4 regions of the Staphylococcus casei genome follow, and region 3 is predicted to be linked to each of the others. Evidence: predicted binding sites of a transcription regulator. Region 3 holds the regulator's gene; each other region holds the start of a gene.

Region 1 (7,937 bases), 340 kb from region 3:
AACTCGAAATTAAATTAGAACGCCATAAAAACAATGTTTTAGGGTGATTCTGTTTTAAATCTGGATCTTCGACAGCAAATTTTGTACTCCTAGATTTCACAGCATCAACCGCACGCTTTAAGATGGATTCATTATTAAATTCGCCAGCATCTTTTGCTTCTTCCCCAAAAGATAAACTATTTTTATCAAATTGAGGATAAGATGGTAACCACCCTAATCTTGCTGCTAATACATTATAGTCTGCAGGATGTTGATGTTTAATATTTTCTGCTAACGGAGATTTTAGACTATCGATATTAGACTCCTCATATTTCCATTGGTCCGTTGCAAAGTAGAACCAACTTGTTCCATTTTGTAAACGTGGTGGCCCTTGCCAATCTTTGGCAAAAGCAATCGTGTTCCACCCCTCTATGGGACGACATTTTTCTTGTCCAACATAATGTGCCCAACCACCACCATTGACACCTTGGCAACCGCACAATAATACTAGGTTTAAAATCGAACGGTATATTGTATCTGAGTTAAACCAGTGATTAATACCTGCACCCATGATAATCATTGACTTTCCTTTAGTGTCAATGGCGTTTTGCGCAAACTCTCGAGCGACTTGTGTTACTAAATCTTTGTTTACCCCCGTTATAGACTCTTGCCATGCTGGTGTATAGAGCGATTGTTCATCATCATAACCATTTGCTTCTAATTTATGATTAAAACGTTTGATTCCATATTGACTCGTCATGAGATCAAAAACAGTTGTTATATATTTCTCTTCCCCATTTGCTAATGTTATTTTTTTAACAGCAATAGGTCGTTCAAAAACACCATTTCCACCATTATTAAAATAAGGAAATTGAACATTCACTACTTCATATGTTACTTCAGCAATACTGAGTGCAGGATCTACCTGAACACCATCCTCATCTTCTAATTTTAAATTCCATTTCTTCCCGCTTTCCCAACGTTGTCCTATGGTTCCATTCGGCACTGTTAAATGTTGTTTGAATTTATCAAAAATTACTGGCTTCCATTCACTATGCTCCGTTGATTCTCCTAAATCTTTTGCACGTAAAAAACGTCCTGCTTTATATCCATTTTCATCTTTTTCTAGCATGATTATAAATGGCATATCCGTATATTGTTTTGAATAATTGATGAAATGCGTATTCGGTTTATTTACATAAAATTCTTGTAAAATGACATGCGTCATTGCTTGTGCTACAGCGGCATCAGTCCCTGGATTTGGTGCTAACCAGTTATCTGCAAACTTAACATTCTCAGCATAATCAGGTGCTACAGATATAACTTTGGTACCTTTATAACGTACTTCAGTCATAAAATGTGCATCAGGGGTACGCGTCAATGGTACGTTTGAACCCCACATAATAATATAAGCGGCATTATACCAATCACTAGATTCTGGCACATCTGTCTGTTCTCCCCATATTTGTGGCGATGCTGGAGGTAAGTCTGCATACCAATCATAAAAACTTAACATTTCACCTCCAAGTAAACTTATAAATCGTGCACCTGAGGCATAACTTAGCATAGACATAGCAGGAATTGGTGTGAATCCAGCTATTCTATCAGGTCCATATTTTTTTATCGTATAAATAATTTGAGCAGCTATTAATCTAGAAACGTCCTTCCAATTTGTACGAATCAGACCACCTTTACCTCTTGCTTGTTTATATATTTTCGACTTTTCTTCGTCCTCAACGATTGAAGCCCAAGCAGCTATTATATTGTCATTGTGATTACTCAATGCTTCGGACCATAGCGCCCAAAGCTTCCCTCTAATATATGGATAACGAATACGCAAAGGGCTATATTCATACCAAGAAAAGGATGCGCCACGCGGACAACCTCTAGGTTCAAATTCCGGCATATCTGGTCCACAACTCGGATAATCTGTTTGTTGGTTTTCCCAAGTTATAACTCCATTTTTCACAAAAACTTTCCAAGAACAGGAACCTGTGCAATTGACACCATGTGTTGTTCTAACCACCTTGTCATGGCTCCATCGTTCTCTATACATTTTTTCCCATTCACGACTTTTACTTTCCAACATCGACCAATTTCCATTAAATTTTTCAGTCGTTTCAAAAAATTTCAATCCAAATGTCTTCATAAATACACCCTCTCGCCTTATCTATTAACATTAAAAGTCATTTATATCTAATGACTTTTTAAACATCAAAGTTGTATCTTTATTGAATTGTACATTTTTTCACAAACTTTAAATATTAGGGATTATCCTAATTACAGATAGAAACCCCCTAACATTTATTACAAGCTTATTTGAATCAACTGAACGTGTTTAATTTTGTTGAAAATAGATGAATCCCCATTTCTATTATGTAGAAATGGGGATTCAATCATTAAAATCATATGTGGATAATTTCATCAAATCTCTTAGTTAACTGTTGTTTTAAAAATTGTTGTTGTGTTGCATGGAAGTCCATGTTTTCTTTTGGATTTATCATACACCAATGTCCTTGTTCATATATTTGATACGCTTGCTCTATTGCTTTCAGTCGTGGTCCAGATACAAGGTATGCCTTACTATCATTTATCGTTGCGTCTACTTTAATATGGTGATGAGCAACTATATTACCAACAATAATAATAGCTGGCTTTACTTCAGATGTTTTTCTTTTAACTTTATTTGCAATTGTAGTCACTGTTCCGCTAATACGCGTTTCCTTTATAGTCGACGTTTGATAGATAACTACTACTGGATAATCCACATGTGTAGTTTCAAATATTTTATCCATAATTCGCTTTAGTTCTTTAACACCCATATATATCGCCAATGTCCCATGTTTTAATAAACTAGAAACATCCATGGAGCATGACGTATCGTCTTTAAAATGCCCAGCTGTCAAAGTAACGCTTGTCGCAATATCACGAATCGTCAAACCTATCCCAAGTGATGCCGCTGCTGCACTCGCTGAAGTAATTCCTGGTACAATTTCAAATGGTATATCTAAATTCGATAAGGCTACAACCTCTTCATGTACTCTTCCAAAAATTGCTGGATCGCCACCTTTTAAACGGACTACACATTCGTATTGTTTTGCTGATTTAATTAATTTTTCATTAATATCTTGCTGTTGTATATGCATATGATAAGGTTTCTTTCCGACATCAATTAATGCTGCATCCGGTTTTACAAGCTGTAACATAAAGGGATTGACCAATCTGTCATACAATACAATATCGGCTCGCTGTATTAAACGTAATGCTTTCTGTGTTAATAATTCAGGGTTCCCAGGACCAGCACCTACTAAATACACTTTGCCATAAGTATCTACAGACATAGATATACATCCTCATTTTCAATTTCTACTTTGAACACATCGACACAACCTGTATCAGGCTCTTGAACTATTCCGTTATTTAAATCAATCTTTTGATCATGTAAAGGGCAATAAACATATTCGCCACTCACAGTACCTTCTGACAAAGGACCTTCTTTATGTGGACATATGTTGTGAATGGCGTGTATTTTCCCACTTTCTGTAAGGAAAAGTCCAATTTCTTTATCTTTCACTATAACTTTCTTCCCTATTAAGGGAATTAATTCTTTCACGTTCGCTACTTTAATTTTTTCTCGCTCTTGCATCGTTACACCTCCTGCACTTCAAAAATGCTTTGGGCTTTTTTATTATTTGCAATATATGACCATGGTTCTTCTTCAATAGCCTTTTTAGCTTCCATTATTCGTTGAAACAATGCTTCTTGATTTTCCTGATTTAGTATAACTTCTTTCACATGTTGAAATCCTAAACGTTTCAACCAAGGTGCTGTACGTTCAGCATATACACCTGTTTCACGATAATATTGCATTAATGCGCCACATAGTTTAATCACTTCATCTTCCGTTTCAACTGTTGTTAAATGTTGTGCTACTACAACGTCCGTGCCACCGTTACCACCTATATAAATTTGATAACCATTTTCGACACCGATAACACCAAAATCTTTCACTCCCGATTCTACACAACTTCTTGGACAGCCTGACACCCCCATTTTAAATTTATGTGGAGTATCTATATACTCAAATGTTTTTTCCAAACGAATACCTAATTGTGTCGTATGTTGAGTACCAAATCTACAAAATGCTTTACCCACACAACTTTTAACTGATCGTGTTTTTTTGCCATAAGCAGAGGCAGAACGCATACCTAGTTCTGACCATATTTGAGGTAGTAATTCTTTTTTTATACCGTATAATCCAATACGTTGAGAACCGGTTACTTTAATGAATGGGACATTATATTTTTTAGCCACTTCACCTAACTTTATTAACTGATCTGCATCCGTCACGCCACCACGCATCTGTGGGATGACTGAGAAAGTACCATCTTTTTGAATATTGGCATGATAACGTTCATTTGCAAATCTTGAAGCCAATTCATCTTTATGATCGAAAGGATATGCCATATTCAAATAATAATTAATTGCTGGTCTACATTTAGGACATCCATTTTTATCTTTAAAATTAAGTACATGACGTACTTCTTTAGACGTTTTCAAACCTTTAGATCTTATTTGGGTTACAATTTGGTCACGTGTGTAATCCGTACATGCACAAATACCTGCTACTTTCTCTGTAACAAATTTATCACCTAAAGTATATTCCAATATCTGATTTATTTGTCCTTTACATTTACCACATGAATTCCCGGCTTTTGTTGCTTTTGTAACTTCATCAACGCTTGTTAATCCTTTATCAGTTATGGCATTCATAATCGTACCTTTAGTGACGCCATTACATCCACATATCGTTTCATCATCTGCCATATCACCAATATTTATTCCTGATTTTTCACTCGCCTTATGCAATAAAGAAATCATTGTATAATCTTCAAGTGGTTCTCGTTTCTTCATCATATTAAAGAAACGAGAACCATCTTCTATATCTCCATATAATACTGCGCCTACGATAGTATCACCTTGGATAAATACTTTTTTATAGTGATTGTTGATACTATCAAATATTTCAATCCCTCGTGTTAGCGCATCTTCTTTAATATTGCCAGCACTATAAAGATCACATCCTGATACTTTTAAAGACGTAAACGTTGTCGATCCTTGGTATCTATTTACATCTTTTTTTGTTAAATAACTTGCTAATACTTTACCTTGTTCATAGAGTGGCGCAACTAATCCATAAACTTTCCCATGATGTTCTGCACATTCTCCAACCGCAAATATCGATGGATCGTTACTTTGCATATAATCATTAACGATAATTCCCCTATTAACTTCTAATCCACTATCTTTTGCTATTTCCGTGTATGGACGTATACCTACTGCCATAACAACTAAATCCGCTTCCAATGTAGTCCCATCAGCTAAGAGCACTCCAGTTACATCTTTAGTGCCGAGTATTTTTTCTGTGCTAGCTTTCAATTTAAACTTCATACCTTGTTTCTCTAAATCAGATTTCAACAATGCTCCAGCTTTTTCATCCAACTGCATTTCCATTAACCACTCCGCTAAATGAATAACTGTCACATCCATTCCCTGATCCATGAGACCTCGAGCACATTCCAATCCTAATAAACCGCCTCCTATAACAATAGCGTTCTTTTTACGTTGGGCTATATCAATCATTCTTTGCGTATCTTCAATTGTTCTCCAACCTATAACACTAGGTAAATCCGCACCAGGTATAGGTAATACAAATGCTTTAGACCCTGTTGCTAATATACAAATATCATAAGCAAAAATTTTACCTGAAGATGTGATGACTTGCTTTAACTCTCTTCTTATCTCACATACAGGGTCATCCACCAACAATTGAATATTATTTTTTTCATACCATTCATAACTATTTATAATAATCTCTTCTGTGGTCATTTTTTTCTGTAAAATATTAGATAACATGATACGATTATAATTAGGATAGGGTTCTTTTCCAATAATTGTAATATCAAAAAGTTGCGCATCACGTTCTAATATCTCTTCTACTGTTCTCAAACCTGCCATACCATTACCAATCATTACTAGTTTTTTTCTAGACATACATATCCTCCTTATATACTTCTTTCAAATATGTTTGTATTATTGCATTTATATTTTTTACTTTTTTACAATCTTTACCATTTGATCTTACATGTATTTTAATATCATCAATGCTCGTCTCAGACATATTAAAGAAGTCTGATTCCTCTTTATCACTTGTTTGGTTCACCCATTGATATTGATGGGCCTCTTGCTTAATTTGTTGGTTAACACGTTGATCGTTAGTGGCTGCAATAATGATATCAGCATATTGAATATCTGTTTTGTCATAACATTTTGTGATCATTTTCATTTTAGGATGCTCAATCTCAAAGAATTGTGGTAAGAACTTTTTACTAATAATCACTAAAGAACCTATGTCTTCACCTAATAACTGTTGTAATTTTCTATAAGCTACTCTGCCTGCACCGATTATTACAATATTTTTATCTGATAGATTAAGTTGAATGGGATACATTTTTTAACACCTCTAATTGATTAACTCTATCTCTTATAATTGACGCTAATATGGGCGAGAAATTTATAGCCGAACTATAAATGATTAAGGCTGATAAATTCATCGTTTCTATAGACTGTTTCATTTTCTTTAAAATATAACCATCATACAAAAAGACGGGGATAATAAGTATTTTCTTATGTTGCTTTGCACATTTTGATAGCATAGCTTGATAACTAAATTCACCATATAGCGTCATCATATATACTGGTTTATCATTAATGTGACATGTTTTCACTAAGCGTTTTAAAATTAAGTTAGGTTGATGATATTGTGTGCTACCATGTGCCATTAATATGACTGCGTCAATCATTGCATCATCATTAATGGCTTCATCTAATTTATTTCTAATCAAATTAGACATCAACGTATGTGTGCCTAAAGGTTGAGCTATATTAAATACCAACTCAGGATATACAGCTTTGATACGTTTTAAAATACAGGGAATATCATATAAATAATGCTTCGCTGGAAATAATAATAATGGTACGATATGAAATTGATAAATACCTTCTCGCATCAAACTTGTAATTATCACTTCTAAACTTTGTAATTCACTCTCTAAAAATGCGATGTGATAGTTAAATGTTTCTTTATTCAATAAATATTGAACAAATTTTTTCAGTATTTTATTTTGCTCTCCAGCACGCATGCCATGTATAACAATTATATTTGTAGTCACTACTATCCCCTCTTTACAATTGCATTGTAATACAAAATGCCTAGATTTTGTGAATATATTCACATTAAAAACTAAAAATAGGGAATCCCCTTATTCTTTGCATAAAGGGATTCCCTATGTTGTTATTGATTAAAACGGTGGATGACCAAGGACATCTTCGTGAAAACGTTCAGGTATAAGTACTTTTCTCATAATAACACCTAAATCGCCATCATCACTTTCATGTTCAGCATAAACTTCATAGCCACGTTTTTTATAAATATCAAGTAACCATGGATGCTTACGTGCAGAAGTACCTAACGTTACTGCAGGTGCTTTGAGGGTATCTCTTAAATATGTCTCTTCTACATATTTCAATAGTTTACTCCCTAAGCCTTTACCATCGTATGAGGGTTTGGTAGCAAACCACCAAACAAATGGATAAATAGATATACGACGCTTACCTTCCCATGGATAGCGAACGGTGATCGTAGAAATGATTTCAGTTTCATTTTCTAAAACAAACGTTGTGCTAGTGATAAGATTCTTTTTCACTAAATCTACACTGGCATTCACTGATGGCCAATCTATCTCTAATTCTCTTAGTGGGGTGAATGCTTCATACATTAATTTTTGTAATTCTTCAGCATCCGCTTCTACAGCCACTCTGATGTTATATTCAGACATTTAGACACTCCTTTTTTATATGCAATATATACTTTCTATTATAATTATATTTAAAATCAA
Region 2 (7,937 bases), 960 kb from region 3:
AGTTGATGGTAGTGGTATAGGAGATATCGGTAATGTTGTTATACGTGATCGTAAGCTATTATCAGAAGAAGGCCTTGTCATTGTTGTAGTCAGTATTGATTTCAAAACAAATACTTTACTATCTGGACCTGACATCATATCACGTGGCTTTGTATATATGCGTGAATCTGGTCAATTAATTTACGATGCACAACGAAGAATCAAAACAGATGTGATTTCTAAATTAAACCAAAATAAAGATATCCAATGGCATCAAATTAAATCATCAATCATTGAAACATTACAGCCTTATTTATTTGAAAAAACTGCTCGTAAACCAATGATTTTACCCGTTATTATGAAAGTAAATGAAGATACGAACCAGCCATCTTCAAACAAAGTTAATCATAAAAATGATAAACCTAAAAAAGTTCAATCAAAAACGCAACCAAAACCACAAGTAAATAAAGCTAAAAAAGAAACAAATAATAACAAAAAAGTAAATCAATCTCCAAAACCTAAAAAAGATGAAACTAATAATCATACATCATCTGAATCATAGGTCAATCAAAGCACGTAATGCTTTAGTCTTATTAACAGACTGAATGTATTACGTGTTTTTTATTGTATAATGCATTAAAAAGGCAGGTGCACTCATGCACCTGCCTTGTAACTTCTTTATCTTACAACTTTTTTCTCAAAGCGATTCAAATCATTATCATGACCAATCATGATCAGTATGTCTCCTATTTCAATACTCATATTCGGATCAGGTGAGACAAGAATTTCTCTTCCTCTTTTAATTGCAATAATACTAATACCAAATTGTGCACGGATATCTAATTGTATAATGGTTTGCCCCGCCATTTTTTCACTGGCTTTTATTTCTACAATTGAATGTTCATCAGCAAGTTCTAAATAATCTAATACACTTGCACTTGCTACATTATGCGCAATGCGTCTACCCATGTCCCTTTCTGGATGAACGACCGTGTCTGCACCAATTTTATTCAAAATCTTTGCGTGATAATCATTCTGTGCTTTTGCTGTAACTTTTTTCACGCCAAGTTCTTTCAATATCAGTGTTGTTAATGTACTAGATTGTATATTTTCACCTATGGCTACAATGACATGATCAAAGTTTCTAATACCTAAACTTTTCATAACAGCTTCATCTGTCGTGTCAGCTACTACAGCATGTGTAGCGATATCGCTATATTCATTTACACGTGCCTCATCCATGTCAATCGCCATGACGTCCATATCCAATGCATTAAGTTCTCTTACAATACTTCCACCGAATCGGCCTAATCCGATTACCACATACTCTTTATCCATATGCGTCCTCCAATTTAAAAATAGAGGCAAGATGATTCAGTTCGCAACATCAAACGCGTTACTATGAATCACCCACACCTCAATTTAAAATATTATCTTATTTCTTTCCTTCAACATATTTTTTATCGAAAACAAATAATCTTAATAATAATATTAACGATGGTATCAATAAAAGTAAAGCAAAAATAAATGCTGTAATAAGAGCAATTGCCATACTACTATTAACTACACCTTCATCTATACGAATAAATGGGTAAAGTAGATATGGTAACTTACTCGCACCATATCCGAAAAACGCGAAGCCCATTTGTAAGATAACTAAAATAAACGCTAAACCATGTCCTTTTTTAATCAAAGTCAACACCATTGCTCCTATGAAACATATGAAGCTGAGTAAGAACATCCACCAATAATTTGTAACTGCATTAGTGAAATGTTCTCTATTTTGTAATCTTAATGATAAGAATACAAATAATGAGATAGCAATCATTGGAGGGCCCCAGAACAAGAACCAATATCTAAGTAATTTGTACGCCTCCGTGTCTTTTGCTTTTGACGCATAATATGTCAAGAAACCTGAAGAAATATAAAGCACTGACACAACTGATAAAAATACTACTGCCCAAGAATATGGACTTAAAATAAGCTGTACCCAGTCCAAATCTAAATTGTTACTTGAACCAGTAATGTAACCACCTTCAGAAATTGTCAATGTCGTCGCTAATGCAGCTGGTATAAATAAACCAGCAATACCATATAACGCCAACCATGGCAACTTCGTATCTGGGCCATAATTTTCAAAAGCGTAGAAGCTACCTCTAATTGAAATTAAAATGACTGCTATAGAAGCCGGTAACAAGAGTACCGAACCAAAGTATTTTGCAGTATCTGGGAAAAAACCAACCATTCCTACGAAAAAGAATACAAAAAATACATTGGTAACTTCCCAAACAGGATTGAGATAACGTGCGACAAGGTGATTAATTTTTTTATCTTGTTTAGTAATTTTTGCATGAAGTGTAAAGAAACCAGCTCCAAAATCTATTGAGGCAACGATAATATAACAAAATAAGAAAATCCAAAGTACTGAAATTCCAATATAAGCGAAGACCATTATGCCTCACCTCTTTCTTGGGCTAATTTTTCTACGTCTTTATGCGCTGGTTTGTCTCTAAACATACGAATAAGTACATATGCAGTTGTATATACTAATATAATATATAATATCGCAAAGAGTATTGTAACTAACGTCAGTCCACCAGCTTGAGTTGCAGCTTGAGCAACTTTAAGATAACCTCGAACCAACCATGGCTGACGACCTTGTTCCGTTAAGAACCAACCAAATTCTATTGCAAGCACTGCAGCAGGGCCAGTTAATAACACACCATATAATAAGGGCTTAGAGTGGGTAAATTTGCGTAGTTTTTTAAAGATTAAGGTTAAGACATATGCGCCTGAAACAACTAAACAGAACACACCCATAAATACCATAAGATCAAAATAATAGTGTACAATCATCGGAGGTCTTAATTCTTTTGGAAAGTCATTTAACCCTTTGACGGTGGTATTAATATTATTGTCAGCCAAGAAACTCAATACGCCAGGTATTTTAACAGCACCTTTAACTTCTTGAGTTTCTTCATCTAGTGAACCAAATAAGACTAAGTCTGCTTTAGATCCGGTATCAAAATGCCATTCGTATGCTGCAAGCTTCTCAGGCTGCTCTTGATGTAAGAACTTCGCTGACATGTCGCCCGCTAACATAGAACCTAATGTAAATATAATACCGAGAATCATAGTTAATTTTAATGCTTTCTTATGATATTCAGTATCTTTTTTAAATTTGTTTTTCAATAATTTAAATGCTGCAATTGCAGCTAATATAAATGCCATGGTCATAAGCGCAGTAGCTACAACATGAAATGATCTAACTAAAAAAGAATCATTAAACATTGCCGCCCATGGTTCAACATTAATCATTTTACCATTTTTCATTTCGAATCCAGCTGGTGTATTCATAAATGAATTTACTGAAGTAATAAAGAAAGCCGAGAATGAACCACCCAAAATAACAGGAATACTAATTAGGAAATGCGTCCACTTCCCTTTAAATCTATCCCAAGTGTATAAATAAATGCTTAAAAAGATAGCTTCAAAGAAGAAAGCAAATGTTTCCATAAATAGCGGTAATGCTATGACATGGCCACCCATTTGCATAAATGTAGGCCATAATAGTGATAACTGTAATCCTATAATCGTACCAGTTACTACACCTACGGCCACTGTAATAGTATATCCTTTAGTCCATCTTTTAGCTAATGTAATATATTTAAGATCATTATTTTTAATTCCTAAAAACTCTGCAACTGCAAACATCAATGGCATCCCTGCACCAATGGTTGCAAATATGATATGAACTGCGAGCGTCATCGCAGTTAGAAAACGTGCTAATTCAACTGAATCCATATTATCACCTTTTTTATTTATTTGTGACAAAAATCACAACTTCCATTTATTATATACCTCTTTATATGTTTTTAAAATATATTAAAACTATAATAAAGTGACAAATTAATGACCAGTTACATATAAAATTCAACCCTTGATAATTCGATGAAAGTTTCTTATATTTAAATAAACGCACTATTGAAAGGATGAAATGACATGAACGAAGTGATAATTTATACGCAAAATGACTGCCCTCCTTGTACATTTATTAAAAGCTATTTAACTGATAAAGGTGTGACCTACAGTGAAAAAAACATATCCAACACACAATATAGAAATGAAATGATGGACCACGATGCATTCGCCACTCCTTTTATATTGTTAAACGACGAGCCAATGTACCAAATCGATATGGATAAATTAAACCGTGTGTTAAATATCGAATCGTAATCATCAGCAATATTTTCGCATTTCTTAATATTATAAAATAAGCTACATTACTCTATACCCAATTTTCTTTGGGACAAAATGAAAGATATATTTTAGTAATGCCAACATCATTTTTAAAATATCTGCATTCCACAAATTTTACTTTATCTTTTAAACAAAAAAGGCTGAGCATTCTAATATTTTAGAATGCCCAGCCTTTTTTGTTTAACTCTATATAGCTTACCTCATGATTTATTTAGCGTATTGGTTCACTAAGTCTTGAACTTCTTCAGAAGTTGCACAATTTATTGCTCTCTGTGCGAGTTCTTCCATTTCATTTTGACTTAACGCTTTAATTTGACGACGTGCTTTAAGCACTGAAGTCGCACTCATAGAAAATTCATCTAATCCTAAACCAAGTAATAATGGAATAGCAATTTCATCTCCAGCCATTTCACCACACATACCAGTCCATTTTCCTTCATTATGTGATGCTTCAATCACTTGTTTTACTAAACGTAAAATTGAAGGATTATATGGTTGATACAAATATGAAACGCGTTCAGACATACGATCTGCCGCCATAGTATATTGTATCAAATCATTTGTTCCGATACTGAAGAAATCAACTTCTTTAGCAAATACATCTGCTAAAGCTGCAGTTGATGGTATTTCTACCATTATCCCTAATTCAATATCATCAGATACTTCCACGCCTTCTTGCGTTAAATTATCTTTTTCTTCAAGTAGCAATGCTTTCGCATCTCTAAACTCTTGAATTGTTGCAACCATTGGGAACATGATATTTAACTTACCGTATACAGAAGCACGCAATAATGCACGTAATTGTGGTCTGAAAATATCCGGTTGATCTAAACATAGACGGATTGCACGATAACCTAAGAATGGATTCATTTCTTCAGGTAAGTTTAAATATGGTAACTCTTTATCGCCACCAATATCTAAAGTACGCACAACTACACGCTTATCTTCCATTGTCTCCAACACTTTTTTATACGCTTCGAATTGCTCATCTTCTGATGGCATTTCATCTCTACCCATGTATAAAAATTCAGTACGATATAAACCAATACCTTCTGCACCATTTTCAATGACACCTTTTAAATCATTTGGTGTACCAATGTTAGCAGCTAACTCGGCATGTTTCCCATCAAGTGTTTTTGTTTCTTCATCGCGTAATTTTTGAAGCGCTTGCTTATCTTCAAAGAAACGTTCACGTTTATTTTGATATGCAATAACTTCGTCTTCCGTAGGTTCGATAATGACTTCACCAGTTAAACCATCGACAATAACCATGTCTCCCTGCTTAACTTCTTGAGTGATAGATTTTGTTCCTACAACTGCTGCAATTTCTAATGATCTACTCATTATAGCAGAGTGAGAGGTTCTACCACCGATGTTAGTCACAAACCCTTGTACAAATTCTTTATTTAATTGAGCAGTATCAGAGGGTGTTAAATCATTCCCAATGATGACAACGCTTTCATCAATCATACTAGGATTTGGTAATTCAACACCTAATATATGCGCCAATACACGTTTTGAAACATCACGAATATCAGCAGCACGTTCTTTCATATATTCATTGTCCATAGATTCAAATATTGTAATGAATTGTCCAGTTACATCAGATAGAGCAGTCGGTGCGTTAACTTGTTCATTATTAATTTTATCTTCAATCGGTTGAATTAATTCTGGATCATCTAATACTAATAAATGCGCATCAAAAATGGCTGCTTTGTCAGCGCCAAGATTTTCTTCAGCATTATTTCTGATTTTAGTTAATTCAACTTTAGACGTTTCGATAGCGTTTCTAAACTTTTTAATTTCAGCGTCGACATCTGAGACCTTTTCACTATTATATGAAAGATCTGGTTCAACTAATAAATATGCTTTGGCAATTGCTACACCATCTGATGCAGCAATCCCATTTATATAATTAGACATATTACTTAGTTAAGCCTTCTTTAGATAAGATATCAGTAATTGCTTCAATTGCTTCAGTTTCGTCGCTACCGTCAGCATAGATAGTGATTTCAGCATCTTTACCTACACCTAAACTCATAACACCCATGATTGATTTTAAGTTAACTTTTTTACCGTTATATTCTAATTGAATATCTGAATCAAATTTTGATGCAGTTTGAACAAGCATAGTCGCTGGACGAGCGTGAATACCTGTTTCGTCGATTATTACATATGATTTTTGTTCCATAATATGATTTCTCCTTCGTATAGTTAGAATTGTTAGTTTATTATAAAACCTAACACAGTTTTATATAATAACATTACCAAATTATACATATAAATTCAATGCGTTGCACCCATGATATGACAATATTCAGTGAATATTGAAGATTTTATGAAAACGCTGCACTTTTACACTAAATCTTTAATGACTTTTTCACACTTTTCGATATGTTCGTCTCCAACTTTTTTCATGAAATAATAACTGATAGACGCAGAAATAGCTTGTCCTACAAATGGAAACCATTTGGTTTGTTTTGCTGCAACACGTTTTGCTACATCTCGAATAACTACTTTAAGGATTGCATTAGAAACTTTTTTGCCAATAAACTGACTTCCTTGAATCGCTGCAGCGGCAAATATACGCTCTCTCATGTCTTCTTTCATAGAATTCACCTGTTTATGATCAAGACCGTAAATTTTATTCACATCTTCAATGATGTCTCTCATAATTTTTATATCTACACCAAAGTCTAAACCAGGAATAGGCACAACACTTATTCCTGATGATAACAATGATTTTTTCTTCACTAAAGTCTGAGCACGTTCACGACGTTCCTCAATTTCTGTATTTGTAGTTGGTAAATTACTTTTATTTCTTACATCTTCAATATCTAATACTTTATTACCCAATTTTTGTGTAACGTTGTTTGTGATTTTATTTTTAAAGCTCATTATATTCACTCCTTAGTAAATTAGCCACTTTAAAATAATACCCGTTTTCAACAATTTTATTGTACTTTAACAAAAATAGCTTTTAAATATTTAGATGGTTTATAGTGTGCATGTGTTTTAAAATCTTTAGGAAGTCCCATCACATCTACGATTTCAAAATCTACACCTTCAGCTGTCAAAGTTTCATTAACTACATTTTTAAATGCTTTTAAAGAAAACGTACTGTTATTTGTACACAATAATAATGTACCTTGTGGAGCAAGTATATCAAGCGCACCATTGATCAATTTGTCATAGTCTTTCAATACTGAGAAAGTTTTTTTCTTGTTTCTCGCAAAACTTGGCGGATCAATAACAATTGTGTCATAGAATAAATCATGACGTTTTGCATAACCATAAAAATCAAATGTATCCATAACATATATATATTGTGATTTAGGATCAATTGCATTAACACCAAAGTTCTCTTCTGTAAGCGCACGTGAACGATTTGCTAAGTCAACACTAGTTGTTACTTTAGCATTTTCTGCCGCAACAACTGAGAACGCACCAGTATAACTAAACACATTCAATAAATTTTTATCCTGTGCATATTGATCTTTTAATTTCTTTCTTACTTCTCTTTGATCTAAAAAGATTCCCGTCATAGGTCCATCATTTAAGTGAACGTTATAGAATGTGAAGTTTTCTTCGATAACAATTGGAAATTCTGGCGCATCACCGTCTACAAACCCACCTTCAATTTCAGAATCTTTAAATCGCATTTTCTCAAAAACTGAAGTATAACCAAAAACAGATTT
Region 3 (7,937 bases):
CTTCTAAATGTCTCTGTGTAATTTCTGTAGCCATCAATATAATACCATCAACTTTACTTCTATAAAAAGTTTCTAAGGCATCTATCTCCAATTCAACATCCAAATTGGTATAATTTAGCAATAACCTGTAGTTTAAATCATTACAAACTGACTTTACGCCTTTTATCGTTTCATCTACCGCATAAGAATTCATCCTAGGTATAATGGCACCAATCATATTTGTTCTATGTGCTCTTAAACTTTGCGCAAATTGATTAGGTTGATAGTCATTTTCTTGAATGATTTTATCCAATTTTTGCTTTGTTTTTATGCTTACCGACCCGTTATTTAGATATCTAGAAACTGTACTCTTCGATACGCCAGCAATTTTTGCAATATCAGCAATATTTTTCATAGTCTTCTCACTCTCATTAATTTGCTATTGTAAACAGTATTCATTTTATCATATTGCAACCGCTTTAAATACTATTTAAAACAAAAACCAACTTAGATAATTAAGTATATAATCCCTAATTATTGTAAGTTGGTTTGTACATTGTTTTATTCAGCTTTTTGAATCGTAATCGTCCATGAAGCATCGTCTAGTTGTTCATAGTTCGTTATAGGGTAACCTTGTTCTGCTGCCCAGTTTGGTAATGCTTCTGTAGCTTGCGTGCAGTCAAAATCGATTTTTAATTCGTCACCATTATCTAACGTGTTCATTTTCTTCTGAGCTTCAATTAAAGGGAATGGACAAACCATTCCGACTGTTCCTAATTCATATACCATCATGCATTTCCTCCTTCAAAATTAAGTTGTTTGCGTCTGAGAAGATACTGTATTTTTTTCTGTTTGTGATGCACTTTGCGCTTTCTTCATTGGTCTGATAAAAATAAAATAACTCATGAACCATGCGCCTAATATCATAGATGCGAGTGCAATCCAACCTTTCCAAGACATCGTTGCTGTTTCAACTAAGCCATTACCAATTGAACATCCGCCTGCTACTGAAGCACCAAAGCCCATACAAATACCACCAATGACACTATTACGTATCGTTTTCTTATCTGGCAATCTCCATTTAAACTCTCTTGCGCCTCTAGCTGCAATATAAGATCCTAAGAATATCCCAAGCACAAGGAATACGCCCCAGTCTATTAGTTTTGTATCACCTGTCACTAAAAACTGAATTATATTCGCTGATGGCGTCGTTATACCTAATCCATACATTCTACCTGTCGTTTCACTTACAGGCCATGCAAGTAACGCAATTAATCCTACAGCAATGGCTGCAACAAATGGGTGGTATTTTTTTTCAAATAAATAATGACGTACACCTGTGAATTTTTGTTTTAATTTTGGTACTGCAAATTTAGGTTTCGGTTTACGTAACGTTTTGGTTACAAAAATTACTGTAATGATTGTTAATAACGCTACCCATACCCAAGTAGGAATACCCGTCGTTTGTGACATACTTGTATTTACTGTTGTCGGTTTATTCAAACCATTCATTAATGGTAACAGAATACCGAATTTAGTTGCAGCTGAAGTAAATGCGTAAGCTATAAGTGCTAACCAACTTCCGATTAACCCTTCTCCAGCTCTATACCAAGTACCTGTTGCACAGCCACCCGATAAAATAATACCTATACCAAAAATAAATGAACCGATAACCGTACCAATAATTGGATACGTAGATTCTGGAATTTGAACCATTCCAGTAGATGTCAGTATCAGTAAGCCAATACTTTGAACTGTTATTGCAATCAGTAAGGCATAAAACATTTTATTGTTTTTTTGCACATACATATCTCTAAATCCACCTGCTAAACAAAACCTTGTCCTTTGCATAACAAAGCCCAAAAGTGCGCCCACAACAAGACCACTAATTATTAACCAAGTCATTCCATAACCTCTTTCCCGATAAAATCAATAAGATTAATGATATTAGAAATTGTATAAAATTTCAACCTCTATACTCACATACTTCACCAGAAAACGTTGTTTCTAATACTATTACACATTAATCGTGAAAATTAATTACAATAATGAGGCTTTGTAATCCGAGATAACGCATTAAATTGTCAATTTACCTCAAACCTCATCCTATTAGGAATTAAAATCACAAAAATAATAGCTATCACAGTACTAAATGGATTTCTCCCAAAGCTGCCAGAAATTACTGCCCCTAAAATTACCATTAAGGCAAATACATTCAATGCAAAACACTTATAAAAAAGCTAGCTTACTCAATACACAACGCATGATGTCACGTCTTGTATTGATCATAAGCTAGCTTTACTTTACCTATATTATTTATTGCTATAATTTTTCATAAAGAATAATAACGACTGTAATTCAATCCCTAAATCAATATGATGTACTTGAACATCAGATGGCGTTATTACACGACTCGGAGTAAAGTTTAATATACCTTTCACGCCTGCTGCTACTAAAGTGTCTGCCACTTGTTGCGCTACATCTTCAGGTGTGGTCAATATGACAATATCTATATCTTCTCGTGTAAGTATGTCAGTAATCTCATTATATGCACTTACACTGACATTACCTATTTCTGTCCCTATCACTTCATCTCGTATATCAAAAGCTTCCGTTATCGTCATCTCATCATGTATAGAGAAATTATAAGTTAATAATGCTTTCCCTAAATTCCCTACACCTACGATTGCAATCTTAATTTCGTCATTTTCACTTATTTCATTTTTAAAAAAATGTAATAAACTATCTATGTTATAGCCATAGCCTTTTTTGCCAAGCTCACCAAAGTATGAAAAATCACGACGGATAGTTGCAGAATCAATATTTAATCCTTCACTAATAGCTTTTGAATTAACTCTATCAATGCCTTTAGATTTCAATGTATTGACGAATCTATAATACAACGGTAAACGTTTCAATGTGGCACGAGGAATCTTTTCGCTTTGATTAGCCAAGATGTTGTCCCCCTATTTCATTATCTAATACTGAATAATCTTATAATCACTACAACATTATACATTAATGACTAATAAAAATAAACACTGATAGTTTTATCCAAGCCTTGAATACTGTAGAATGATAATGAATAGAGAGGTGCAAATCGGATGATATTATTACAACTTAACGACATATCAAAATCATTCGACGGAGAAGACATTTTTAATAACGTAGATTTCGAAGTTAAAACTGGCGAACGTATAGGCATTGTAGGTCGAAATGGTGCCGGAAAATCTACTTTAATGAAAATTATTGCTGGCGTCGAAGATTATGATACTGGACAAATTTCTAAAATTAAAAATCTTAAATTAGGTTATTTGACCCAGCAAATGACTTTAGATACGAAACAAACTGTTTTTGAAGAAATGTCAAAGCCATTTGAGCATATGAAACAAATGGAAATTGAAATGAAGAAAGAAACAGATTGGTTAGCAGAGCATGCAAATGCATATGATACCGAAGATTACAAATATCATATCGATCGCTATGAATCATTATCTAATCAATTTGAGCAACAAGAAGGTTACCAATATGAAAGTAAAATTAAAACTGTACTACATGGTTTAAACTTTACAGAAGCGGATTTTAATCGCCCTATTAATGATTTTAGCGGAGGGCAAAAAACACGCTTATCACTAGCACAAATGCTACTAAGTGAACCTGATTTATTACTATTGGATGAACCTACTAACCATTTAGATATGGAAACAACACAGTGGCTTGAAGGTTACCTTAACTACTTTAAAGGTGCTATCGTCATTATTAGTCACGACAGATACTTCTTAGATAAAATTGTCAATCAAGTATATGATGTAGCGCTTGGAGATGTGCAACATTATGTAGGTAATTATGGTCAATTTATAGAGCAAAGAGATAAATACTATGAGAAACGCATGCAAGAATATGAAAATCAGCAAGCTGAGATTAAACGTCTCGAAACGTTTGTAGAGAAAAATATTGCTCGTGCTTCGACCACTGGTATGGCTAAAAGTCGACGTAAAATGCTAGAAAAAATTGAACGTGTGAGCAAACCCATGATTGATGCCAAAAGTGCGAACATTCAATTTGATTTCGATCGAAACACAGGCAACGATGTCTTCCATATAAAAAATTTAGAAATCGGTTATGAAACGCCAATAACTAAAGGCATTAATATGGAAATCACTAAGGGCGATCACGTAGCAATTATTGGGCCCAATGGTATAGGTAAATCAACCTTAATCAAAACAATCGCCGGCATACAGGAGAAGTTAAATGGCGAAATTACCAAAGGGGCAAATTTAAAAATAGGCTATTACGATCAAAAGCAAGCTGAATTTAAATCAAATAAAACAATTCTCGATTACCTTTGGGATCAATATCCTACAATGAACGAAAAGGATATTCGCGCTGTTTTAGGGCGATTTTTATTCGTTCAAGAAGATGTTAAAAAAATAATTAATGACTTATCTGGTGGTGAAAAAGCTAGATTACAATTAGCATTACTTATGTTAGAACGCAATAACGTACTCATCTTAGATGAACCTACCAACCACTTAGACATTGATTCAAAAGAAATGTTAGAGCAAGCCTTAGCCCATTTTGAAGGTACAATATTATTCGTTTCGCATGATCGTTACTTTATAAATCAATTAGCCAATAAAATTTTAGATTTAGACCATGATGGTGGCACAATTTATTTAGGTGACTATCAATATTATATTGAAAAATTAGAAGAAAAAGCAGCTATTCAGGCGAAAAAAGAATTAGATAATCCTTCACAGTCAGCTATTGTAGCTCAACAAAGTAATACTTATATTGATCAGAAACAGCAAAAACGTGAGCAAAGACAAATTGAGCGAAAAATAGAGCAATGCGAAGTACAAATTGAAAGTTATGAGCAAGAAATTAGTGACCTCAACGAACAGCTCACTTTACCTGACATTTATTCAAATCCAGATAAAGCAAATGACATAGCAATTAAAAAAGCAACAGCCGAACAGCATTTAGAACAAGTCATGGCCGAATGGGCAGAATTACAAGAAATGTTATCATAACACACATTAAGTGTATCAAAGTGAAAGTAGATTATGCTACTTTCACTTTTTTTATTATATATCCCATCCTTTATTCTATTCACAATGTATTTCCCTTTGTTATGGCTATCCACAGAGTTATCCTAGTTATCCACAGGAAAAATCAAACCTTTTCTTGTTTTTAATTTTCAGAAATCGGAGCATATCCACATAGATAATCACCACTTATCCACACGTTATACACTTTTTGTTGATAAGTACGCATGTTCCCTATTGACTTTTAAACAAACACATCATGTCTTTGTACAAACCGTTATTTGTTCAAATCAAACAATCATGTCATAATTAAAGTATATTGTTTCGCAATATTAAGAAAGGAATGACCTTTTTATGCCCACACTATTATGGTTTTTTATCGCCTTTGTTGTAGCTGCTATTTTAATCACATTAGCATCAAAAATCATAGGTAATAAAAACCTAAAACACAATATTCAAACTTTATGGGATAGTCGAAAACCCTTAGAAAATTTTATACGCCCTTATCACAGATATAGTTATCAATATGATTCATTCAAGCACCAATATGATGCGCACATTCTTTTAGATGATAAAACGTGGTCTGATTTAAATATGGATGCTGTATTGGATAAGATGAATTTTAATTTTACTGCAATTGGTGAAATGAGATTATACGCTACATTAAGACGTATGTTCGAAGTTAAAGATAGTAAACTGATTAGCCATTTCAAAACAGATGTTTCTTTTAGACAGCAGGTTTCTTTTCATTTAGCACAAATAGGCAAAGCAATTTATCCTATGTTTCCTAACCAATTATTGTATGTAAAACGTAATAACTTTTTCATGCTATGTACATACTTACCTTTGATATTTTTAATCACGACCTTTTTTGCACCTAGTGTCGGAATCATATTAACAATTTTTTCGTTAATTTTTAACATGATTTTAAGTGGTTCATTAAAAAAAACATTTGATCAAGATTTAAATTCCTTGTTTTATACATCAACCGTTATTAAGAAGGCCTATGATATACATAATTTAGAACAAGCTCCTAAGTTAAATGTTAACTTCAATCATTTTAAAACAGCACGCAAATTTAGCGGATTATTAGGTCGTATTAATTCTAATGATGAAGCTTTTGTTATTGCTATGCTATTTAAATTAATGTTCATGTTAGATTATCAAATATTTCATTTAATTCAAAAGAGTTTCAAAACATATGATGAAGAAGTTATGGCTTGTTATGAGTACATCTCCAGTATCGATAATCATTATTCCGTCGCATTATGGAGAGAAACGTTAGATCATTATACTGTTCCTGAATGCACACAAGCTGATGTTCTTGATTTTGATGAGCTAACGCATCCTCTCATTTCTGAGGCTATCTCAAATGATTTAAAAATAAAGCATCATATCTTACTCACGGGTTCAAATGCATCAGGTAAATCTACTTTTATGAAAGCAGTTGCGTTAAACCTCGTCTTAGCACAAACTGTAGACACCGTTACAGCATCTCGCTTCACTTATAAACCAGGTCTAGTCTATACTTCAATGGTCAATCAAGATGATATATTATCAGGTGATAGCTATTTTATGACAGAAATCAAATCGATAAGACGTTTATTTGAGCTGCATTCCCAAAGTAAAGTGTATTGCTTTATTGATGAAATTTTTAAAGGTACTAATACAACCGAGCGGATTGCCGCCTCAGAATCGGTACTAAGTTATTTAGACCAACTTTCTGGCTATCGCGTTATCGCGGCTACACACGATATTGAACTATCCACGTTATTAGAAAAAAACTATGAGAATTTTCATTTTAATGAATCCATAGCTGATGATAACATTGTCTTTGACTATAAAATCAAAGTTGGTAAAGCAAATACACGTAATGCGATTGAACTGCTAAGGATTATGGACTTTCCACATCAGATCTATAATCGTGCCAAGTCAAACGTAGACTGATTGCACAAAAAAGCCCCTTTTATTTTGATAAGAGGGGCTTTTTTATATTAATTTATTCAGCGTTAATCATCCAAGTTACGCCAAATGGATCATTAAACATACCATATAGTTTAGACCATTCCGTTTTATCTAATGGCATTGTCGCTTTACATCCACCTTCGATGGCTTTATTAAAAAATGCTACCGCTTTATCTTTATCCGCTTCATTTGTATAATCAAATGTAAAAACTGCAATTGCACCACTATTGTCTATCTTTTTATTATCCATTGTATCACTACAATAAAACGTTTCCCCTAATATTTCAAAAGATGCATGCATCGTAAAATCATCATCTACTTGGTATTCCTTAGGCATATGGTCAAACATCTCATCATCTCCACCCAGACGTTGAATATTCGTTGCACCTAAGTGTTTTTCATAAAAGTTCAAAGCTGACAAGCTATTTTGAAAGTTAAAATATTGAATTGATTTCATCTATAATTCCTCCTTTAAATTTCGTTTATTAGCGCAGTTTTTACTATCTATAATTACAAATTACTTTTTTTAGTTCTACTTATAGCTATACCCTTTTATAGCTTATATAAAAACGTTTCAATAAATTATCCTATTGCCCTTAAAAAATGTCCAAAGTAAAAGGCCACGTTACGATTTATGTAACATGGCCTTTTACTTTGGACCTCAAATACTCGGGTTTATTTACACTGTTCATTAGCATCTATTTAATCGTTACAACACCAGCTTAATCACAATTATATTGAAAAGGATTCAATATCCATGCTGTTAAATCCATTTAATGTCATATCAGCTGTTAAGCCTGCTTGATATAAATAATACCCTGCAGCTCCAATCATTGCAGCATTATCTGTACACAATGCTGGACTTGGTATAGACAATGTAATATTTTGTGAAGCACATGCTTCTACTAGATTTGAACGTAATCCTTTATTACTAGCTACGCCTCC
Region 4 (7,937 bases), 240 kb from region 3:
AATTGGTTTTTGAACTGCATCTTGTAATTTTTGGAATTGATCTTCATACTTCTTGTCTGCTTCATCTAATTTTTTCAGCTTTTTAGCTTCATTGTCTATTTTTTTGATTTGATTAGCTGATACTTCAAAACCATAACCTTCTTTTATAACTTTTTCAGAATCTTTACCATCTGCAATGGCTTTTGTCATATATGAACCTGAATGTTTCATTTCTCGTATAGCTTTAGGATTCCATAAGTAGTCTTTGCCTTTAGCAATTGTCATACCACCTGTTGAATGATCGGCAGTAGCGACAACTAAAGTATCTGGATTTTGTTTTGCGTAATCCATAGCGTAATCAAATGATTTCTCAAAACCTGCCATTTCTGACATAACTCCAGTAACATCATTTGGATGGCCCGATTTATCAATGGACGCGCCTTCTACCATTAAAAAGAAACCTTTATCATTTTGTTGCAAGCGTTTAACTGCACTATCAGTCATGTCTACAAGTTTTGGATTTTTATCAGGTGCATCTACTTGTAAAGGCATATCGTTATCTGCGAATAAACCTAACACTTTTTTATTTGTTGAATTTTGTAAATCTGTTTTATTGTCTACTACATCATAACCATCTGCCTTGAATTTATCAGCAATATTTCCATTCTTTTCACCAAAATATTCAGCACCTCCACCAAGTAAAACATCTACTTTGTGTTCGCCGTTGATTTTGTCATTATAAAATTGCTTTGCAATTGTTTCCTTTTTATCTCGACTATCTACGTGTGAAGCATAAGCAGCTGGCGTCGCATCAGTAAGTTCAGCAGTTGAAACTAATCCTGTAGATTTACCATTCTCTTTTGCTTGTTCTAAAACAGTTTTAACACTTTGTTTGTTTTCATCTACACCAATAGCACCATTATATGTTTTATGTCCAGAACTAAAGGCAGTTGCCCCGGCTGCTGAATCAGTTACATTCTCTTTAGGATCATTAGGATTTGTACGCTGCGTACCTGTTAAATGCTTATCAAATGCTGTTTTTTCCATTTCTTTTGTTTCTGGTTTATCAGCAAAATAACGATAAGCAGAATTGTATGAAGGTCCCATACCGTCTCCAACTAAGAAAATAACATTTTTGGGATTTTTAGTATTTCCCATATATGATACATCCTCTTTATTTGTCGGCGCTTGTCCTCCACTTGAAGCATATGTAGTTGGTGTATTTCCCCATGCACTACCAACAAAAATTGCACTAGCTATAGAAACAGTTGCTAACTTATTATGAAATTTCATAAATTAATAACTCCTTTAATATGTATTATCTTACCTTTACATTTAGTCTACTGGAAGTTTTTTGAGTGATCATTTTCATTTTGTTAAGTTTATGTAAACTAAATATTGTTTAAATGTGAAAATGCTAACTATAATTTCAAAATATTATACTCTAAAAGAAGATACTTAAACTAAATGTCACCCACTTCTCAAAAAAAATAGTTACACATCGATTGTTTTACTATCGACATGCAACTATGGATTTATGTTTTATATTTAAAATGATTAATGTTCTATAATATCAAACTGCTCAAATATGCTTAAATTTAAATTTGTTCATCTTTACTTAATTTGTGATAACCCTTAATGAAATAGAACACAGTCATAAATGCCAGGAAGATAATACCTATAACAATAGATACTACTGTTTCTTTATTAAACAACATTCCGATTAATACCATAATAAAGAATGCCATTGTTATATAATTAGTAAATGCGCCGCCAGGCATCTTAAATGGATGACCTTCAACCTTTTCAGGGTATTGCTTTCTAAATCTCAAGTGACTAATTAAAATCATAAACCAAGGCACCATACCCGGTAAAATAGAAGCACTATATACATAAACAAAGATACTATCTGCCCCTTTAATAAATAAAGGTAAAATGACATTTAATAAAGCACCCACTAAAATGCCAAGTGAAATTGCACTCACAGTCCATACTGGAACACCATTTTTCATTACTTTTGTAAAGAATTTAGGCATTTGCCCATTTTTAGCTAATGTAAGTGTCATACGACTAGCACTGAATATACCTGAATTACATCCGGACATAGCAGCAGTCAATACAACAAAGTTAATTAAACCAGCTGCAAACGTGATACCAACTTTAGAGAATGTAGCAACAAATGGGCTACCTATGTTGCCTAATTCATCCCAAGGATAAACTGTTACGATAACAAAGATTGCACCTAGATAGAAGATTAATATACGCCAAATTACGCCATTAACTGCGCTTTTAATATTTTTTTGTGGGTCTTTTGTTTCACCGGCTGTAATACCAATCAATTCAACACCTTGATAAGATCCAATAACGATTGAAAGGGCAAAGAAGAATCCAAGCCAGCCGTTAGGCATAAAGCCACCATGTGACCATAAGTTTGAAATACCAATAGCTTCTCCACCGTTACCTAAACCAAAGAATATAAGTCCAAAGCCAGCAACAATCATTAATACAATCGTCACTACTTTTATCATTGCAAACCAGAATTCAAATTCACCAAACGCTTTTACTGATACGAGATTAGCACTTGCTAATAAAGCAACTACGATGACCCCAGGTATCCATTGTGGTAAATCCGGGAACCAATAGTTCATATATTCACCGACCGCAATAACTTCACTCATCCCTACGACAATCCACTGGAATATATTGCTCCATGCAGTTAGATAGCCTGCCACAGGATGTATGTAATCACTCGCAAAGTTAGCAAAAGAGCCTGATGTTGGATCTAAGTACACCATTTCTCCCATTGCTCTCATAACTAAAAATAAAAATATACCTGCAATCAAATATGCAAATATAACAGAAGGACCCGTCCACTTTATAGTGCTTGTTGCACCCATAAATAGTCCTACCCCAATTGTTCCGCCAAGTGCAATCATACGCATTTGACGTGCACCTAATCCCCTTTGCAGTTCATTATTCTCTTTCATTATTCAAACCCCATCTCTTTCAAATATAAGTATAAAAAATCACTTATCATGTCGCTATTATACTATAAATTCTAAAAATTAAAACAATTATCTTTAAAAATGTAAGCCCTTACATTTACCGTTATCCATTGTAGGCGATTTTACAATAAAAAGCAAAGTATATTAGAATTTTCTATTATTATCTCGCTGCTTTCAACATATAGTTTTGCTACTCAATGCCTTTATACCAATATAATGTGTATTTATTGTGAAAATATTCACAATAAATACTTTCCATTGTATACTTAATCTGTAGAAAGTGAGGAGAAATAAATTGAACGAAAAAAATGTTAAATGGGATAAAATATTTTATGGTAAAGTCTGGGTTACCCATGTAGTTGAAACAATTAGAACGAAAGATATACTTCAAAGTTTTTATTTCAAGCGCTATCTATTACGCGCTATTATGGCTGGCTTTATATTGGGTACAATAACGATATTTGTATTGTTGCTAAAAGCATCACTCCATCATGATATACCTCCGAGTGTTGTTAATATTATTGCTTCTATAGCGTTTAGCTTTGCTTTAGTTTTAATCTTATTTACTAACTCTGAACTATTAACTAGTAATTTTATGTATTTTACAGTTGGTCTGTATTATCGTGTAATTAAGCCTTTACGTGTATTAAATATTTTTATTTTATGTTTTATAGGTAATGCACTTGGCGGTCTTATATTTTTCTTATTATTAAGATGTTCAGATGTGATGTCTCCGGAAATGTTTAATCAATTAGAATCAACTATCACACATAAAACATTAACAGCAAGTTTTATCGCAATCATTACAAAAGGCATCTTTGCTAATTTTTTTATAAATATATCTCTAGTCATCGCTATGCAAATAGAAGATATTTTAGCTAAAATGTTTGTCATGATGTTTGGAGTTTCAATATTTGCTTTTATGGGTTATGAGCATGTCGTATATAATTCCGTATTATTTGCTGGCGGCATTGTCTATCAAAGTCATGTTCTATCATTTATACCTGCTGCAATAAATTTAATTGGCGCTGCAATAGGTAACTATATTGGCGGCGGGCTTATCATTGGCTTGTTCTATGCCTATTTAAATGACCATCATCAATATGATGCGAACCACAAATCGTGATTTCTAAAACTCTATATTACATTCTTAATATGTTATAATTTTGTTTAGATTTGATCACAAAGGAGTTCGCTATGAATAAACACTTAATCAAACGAACGATTACCATTTCAATTGTATTTGGCGTGTTATTTTTCTTATTAAATTATTTTAGTAGCTCACACCATAATGCAGTGGGCCAATTAATTTTAAAATCTTTACTTGCTATGATCGTCTTAGGCATTTTATATTATGTTTTATTTTCTATAGTCAATTCTCCAGAACGCAAATATAAATTCGGTATCACTATCCCTATTGCTCTATTAGTTGCAATTATAATCTGCTCGATAGTAGCCACTATCAAAATAGGTATTATTGTTGGTTTAATTATCGGTGTGATTGCAGGATATATGTGGGAATTTATAGAGAAAAATAAAAACGGTGGTGATCACAGATGAGTATAATTCTAGGTGTTATTATCATTATTTTATTGGTTGTTAGCTTAATTCCTAACTTTAAAGCAGTTAAAAATTCTAAAGCAAACGGCGAAAAGAATCCTCGTTTTGCTATTATGGTTGGTATCGATGCGATACTCCTTGTATTAGTTGTAGTCACACTGCTTTTTCAATTTTTAAAATAAACAACAGCCTGATTACTTCTTTTAAGAAAGAGGCTAAATCAGGCTGTTTTATTTGTTTATTCCTTTTAAAATCGGTCTTGTAACACTAAGTAATATAAAACAACAGCACACAATAAATAAATTACTGTTCCAACCATAAATGACCTAAATTGTATGGTAAATGGTATTTTTTTATTAAATATAGGTCCCAAGACTAGATTACTGAGCGCCAAAACTACAGGGCCAGCTAAAAAAAATAAAATTAAGTATCCATTCATGTATCTAAACTCCTACTTTTTCTCAAAATAACTCACAATCATTTCATTTACTGTTAAATCTCTACCTGAATATGCAACTTTACTAAAATCTTGTTGCTTCGTCATTTCATTAGTATTAACAATAACATCTAATCCTGCAGTAACAGCTGCTGTGGCTCCATTCACTGAATCTTCTATCGCTAAACAATTACCCGGAGCGTAGTTAAGTTGCTGTACTGCAGTTAAATATAACTCCGGATCAGGTTTTACAGATTCAACATCTTCTCTAGCCACGATAACCTCAATGTATGCATCTAGTCCTAAGTTCTTAAAAGTTGGTAGAATATCTTTTCTATAACTACTTGTAGCTATCGCCATAGGTATATGGCGTTTTTTACAATAATCCATCAACTGTTTAACATCTGCAATAATAGGTAGTTCAACGCTAGTAAGATTATGTTCTTCATAAATTTTTTGCTTGTTATCTATACCTAGTTGATTTTCTAAATAGTTGTGTAATTCTGTTGCAGCACCACCAATAGATTGTCGATAATAATCTAGCGAGATTTCCGTTAAACCATTTTGCTTTAAATGTTTATTAATAATTTGAAATAAGTGCTTTTCCGTATCAATAATAGTGCCATCAAAATCAAATATTACTGCTCTATACATAATGATTCTCCCTTTTAAATTTATCGTTTGGTTTTAAACAAATTATAAATACTTGTATATCAATCATACTTAAGTATCTATTTATCTTTTCTATTCAATGAGTTCCATATCATTTTAATGAATTTACTAAAAGCTTATCACAATATGACTGATAATTATGTATTCCCCCCTTATTTTTAGTTCTTACTTCATAAAAAAACTCACTCAATTAGAGTGAGTTGACTTATAACGATAATTCTTAGATAAAGTAATAAATACAATTATTTTTTATGCCAGTATTTTGCTAATATAGGTCCAGTTATATTATGAACCAAACTAAAGACTGCCCCAGGTACTGCCGCCAATGGGCTAAAATGCACAGTCGCTAACGAAACTGCTAAACCAGAGTTTTGCATACCTACTTCAATTGAGACAGCTTTTTTATCCGCTCTTTCAAGTTTAAATATTTTTGCTAATGTATAGCCTAATGTATAACCTATGACATTGTGTAATATGACTACTGCAAAAATCAATAACCCTGTTTGTAATATTTGCGATTTACTGCCCCCCACAACTGAAGCCAATATTAATGAAATTGCGACAACAGATACGATAGGTAAAGCAGTGGCTGATTTTTCAGCAAATTTCTTAAACACTTTCTGTAAAATAAATCCTATAATGATGGGGATAAGTATAACTTGAATGACTGACCAAAACATACTCATAAACGAAACTTGCAACCATTGATGTGCAAATAAGTAAATAAGCGCTGGTGTTAATATTGGGGCTAACAATGTAGAAACACTTGTAATAGCCACAGATAATGCAACATTTGCATTCGCTAAATAACTCATTACATTACTCGATGTACCACCTGGGCAACAACCTACTAAGATTACTCCAATCGCAACTTCTGGTGGTAAATGAAATAACTTAGCAATTAAATATGCTGTAACTGGCATAATTGTATATTGTAATATCACACCAATAACAACTGATTTAGGTGATTGAAATACGATCTTAAAATCTTTAGGATCAATTGTTAAACCCATACCAAGCATGACAATACCTAATAAATACGGGACCCATCCACTCAATGTAGCGAGTTGATTTGGGAAAAAGAATCCAATTACTGCTGCGATTAACATCCATATCAAGAATGTGTTTGTTGCAAATCTACTTACTTTGGATAACATCTTTAAACACTTCCTCTATGTATTAATAAAGAAAAATGTATCACATTTTATACAAGTTAACAATATAATTTTCTAAATATTCAAAATATTTTAGAGTGATGCAAACACTGTATTGTCGTATAATTTCAACTTCGTTCTAAAGACCTAGTGCTAAGGTTAAAAAAGAGTGGTACAATTTAATAGAAATTAAAACAGGTAAAATTTAAGTACAAAAGAATATTATGCATAATATCCTAAATGTGACTTTATATAGAGGTGGAGGTATAATATGTTTTTAGATAGAACAGAAACATTTGTATTAAATATAGGCGGACTCAACCAACGCGCCACACGGAAACAATTAACTAAACTATGTAATCAAATTAATTTTTGTGATACATTCAAATTTACAATTTTCAAAGAAAAAAACTTGTATGCTTTAAAGATTAATTTACCTAAGCAGCAACTGCCATATATAATTAGTTTCCTTAGCTTCCATAATTATACGATTTATCAAATTTTAGAAAATCATCAGCTTGAGGAATTATTAGATTCAACTCATTTACTATCATCATCCAAACGTTTTGAACTATCTATTGACGGATTACGTGATGCTTTTATTAAAGATAAAATGATAGATATCATGAATTTGATTAATAATACAGAACAAGTCATGTATACCTTCAACCGAGATAAGATTAATGTCTCATGTTCGCCTGCAACATTTGCTAAACTAATCTATCAAATTGCTACACACAACATAGATATACACGGTGCGATTTATCAACCTCGTTTAATCACTAAAGCTAGAATTTCTTAGAATTTATATATCATTTTAATGAAAAGCACAAACTCTCAGTAGTTTCTTTACTGTAGTCTGTGCTTTTTTTAGTATATTTTATTTAAGTCAATAACGTCTATCGTCAACTAATTTTCTTCATTTTCAACAAGATGTTCAAATGCTTCTCTAACTTGAGGTACAGACATACCAACAATGACTTGAACATTTTTTCCACTTTTAACTAATCCATGGGCCATTTGATTATGGATAAAGTAATCATTATGTTCTACTTGTTCCATGTCATTGACTGTCAATCTTAAGCGTGTTGCACAATTGGTGACATCTTTGATATTCTCTTTGCCACCTAA

What was found. The regulator Rex, encoded in region 3, represses fermentation and respiration genes when NADH is low (regulators of the CRP and FNR family bind a similar motif). The targets are predictions, from matches to a motif close to TTGTGAAATATTTCACAA.
Region 1: QMO72_RS02710 (nitrate reductase subunit alpha) is a predicted target of Rex. The motif match lies at 2,216-2,233, and genes of this name have one in related genera.
Region 2: QMO72_RS09200 (cytochrome ubiquinol oxidase subunit I) is a predicted target of Rex. The motif match lies at 3,805-3,822, and genes of this name have one in related genera.
Region 4: QMO72_RS03145 (formate/nitrite transporter family protein) is a predicted target of Rex. The motif match lies at 3,212-3,229, and genes of this name have one in related genera.

What each region holds. Positions count from the first base shown of each region.
Region 1 covers NZ_CP125718.1:609,978-617,914, reverse strand. The annotation lists gene QMO72_RS02710 (nitrate reductase subunit alpha) at 1-2,128, opposite strand, end outside; gene cobA (uroporphyrinogen-III C-methyltransferase) at 2,385-3,320, opposite strand; gene nirD (nitrite reductase small subunit NirD) at 3,311-3,625, opposite strand; gene nirB (nitrite reductase large subunit NirB) at 3,628-6,033, opposite strand; gene QMO72_RS02690 (precorrin-2 dehydrogenase/sirohydrochlorin ferrochelatase family protein) at 6,026-6,490, opposite strand; gene QMO72_RS02685 (sirohydrochlorin chelatase) at 6,471-7,211, opposite strand; gene QMO72_RS02680 (GNAT family N-acetyltransferase) at 7,341-7,877, opposite strand.
Region 2 covers NZ_CP125718.1:1,901,967-1,909,903, forward strand. The annotation lists gene rnjA (ribonuclease J1) at 1-541, shown strand, start outside; gene QMO72_RS09190 (potassium channel family protein) at 658-1,317, opposite strand; gene QMO72_RS09195 (cytochrome d ubiquinol oxidase subunit II) at 1,415-2,431, opposite strand; gene QMO72_RS09200 (cytochrome ubiquinol oxidase subunit I) at 2,431-3,783, opposite strand; gene QMO72_RS09205 (glutaredoxin family protein) at 3,982-4,215, shown strand; gene ptsP (phosphoenolpyruvate--protein phosphotransferase) at 4,447-6,162, opposite strand; gene QMO72_RS09215 (phosphocarrier protein HPr) at 6,164-6,430, opposite strand; gene QMO72_RS09220 (DUF697 domain-containing protein) at 6,595-7,137, opposite strand; gene QMO72_RS09225 (class I SAM-dependent rRNA methyltransferase) at 7,194-7,937, opposite strand, start outside.
Region 3 covers NZ_CP125718.1:945,801-953,737, reverse strand. The annotation lists gene QMO72_RS04430 (LacI family DNA-binding transcriptional regulator) at 1-394, opposite strand, end outside; gene QMO72_RS04425 (sulfurtransferase TusA family protein) at 541-768, opposite strand; gene QMO72_RS04420 (YeeE/YedE family protein) at 790-1,884, opposite strand; gene QMO72_RS04415 (redox-sensing transcriptional repressor Rex) at 2,292-2,933, opposite strand; gene abc-f (ribosomal protection-like ABC-F family protein) at 3,084-5,012, shown strand; gene QMO72_RS04405 (MutS-related protein) at 5,382-6,974, shown strand; gene QMO72_RS04400 (VOC family protein) at 7,027-7,449, opposite strand; gene tsaD (tRNA (adenosine(37)-N6)-threonylcarbamoyltransferase complex transferase subunit TsaD) at 7,725-7,937, opposite strand, start outside.
Region 4 covers NZ_CP125718.1:707,766-715,702, reverse strand. The annotation lists gene QMO72_RS03155 (alkaline phosphatase) at 1-1,272, opposite strand, end outside; gene QMO72_RS03150 (amino acid permease) at 1,578-2,966, opposite strand; gene QMO72_RS03145 (formate/nitrite transporter family protein) at 3,280-4,110, shown strand; gene QMO72_RS03140 (hypothetical protein) at 4,182-4,544, shown strand; gene QMO72_RS03135 (hypothetical protein) at 4,541-4,726, shown strand; gene QMO72_RS03130 (hypothetical protein) at 4,792-4,983, opposite strand; gene QMO72_RS03125 (HAD family hydrolase) at 4,996-5,634, opposite strand; gene QMO72_RS03120 (bile acid:sodium symporter family protein) at 5,895-6,809, opposite strand; gene QMO72_RS03115 (hypothetical protein) at 7,078-7,608, shown strand; gene QMO72_RS03110 (alpha-glucoside-specific PTS transporter subunit IIBC) at 7,716-7,937, opposite strand, start outside.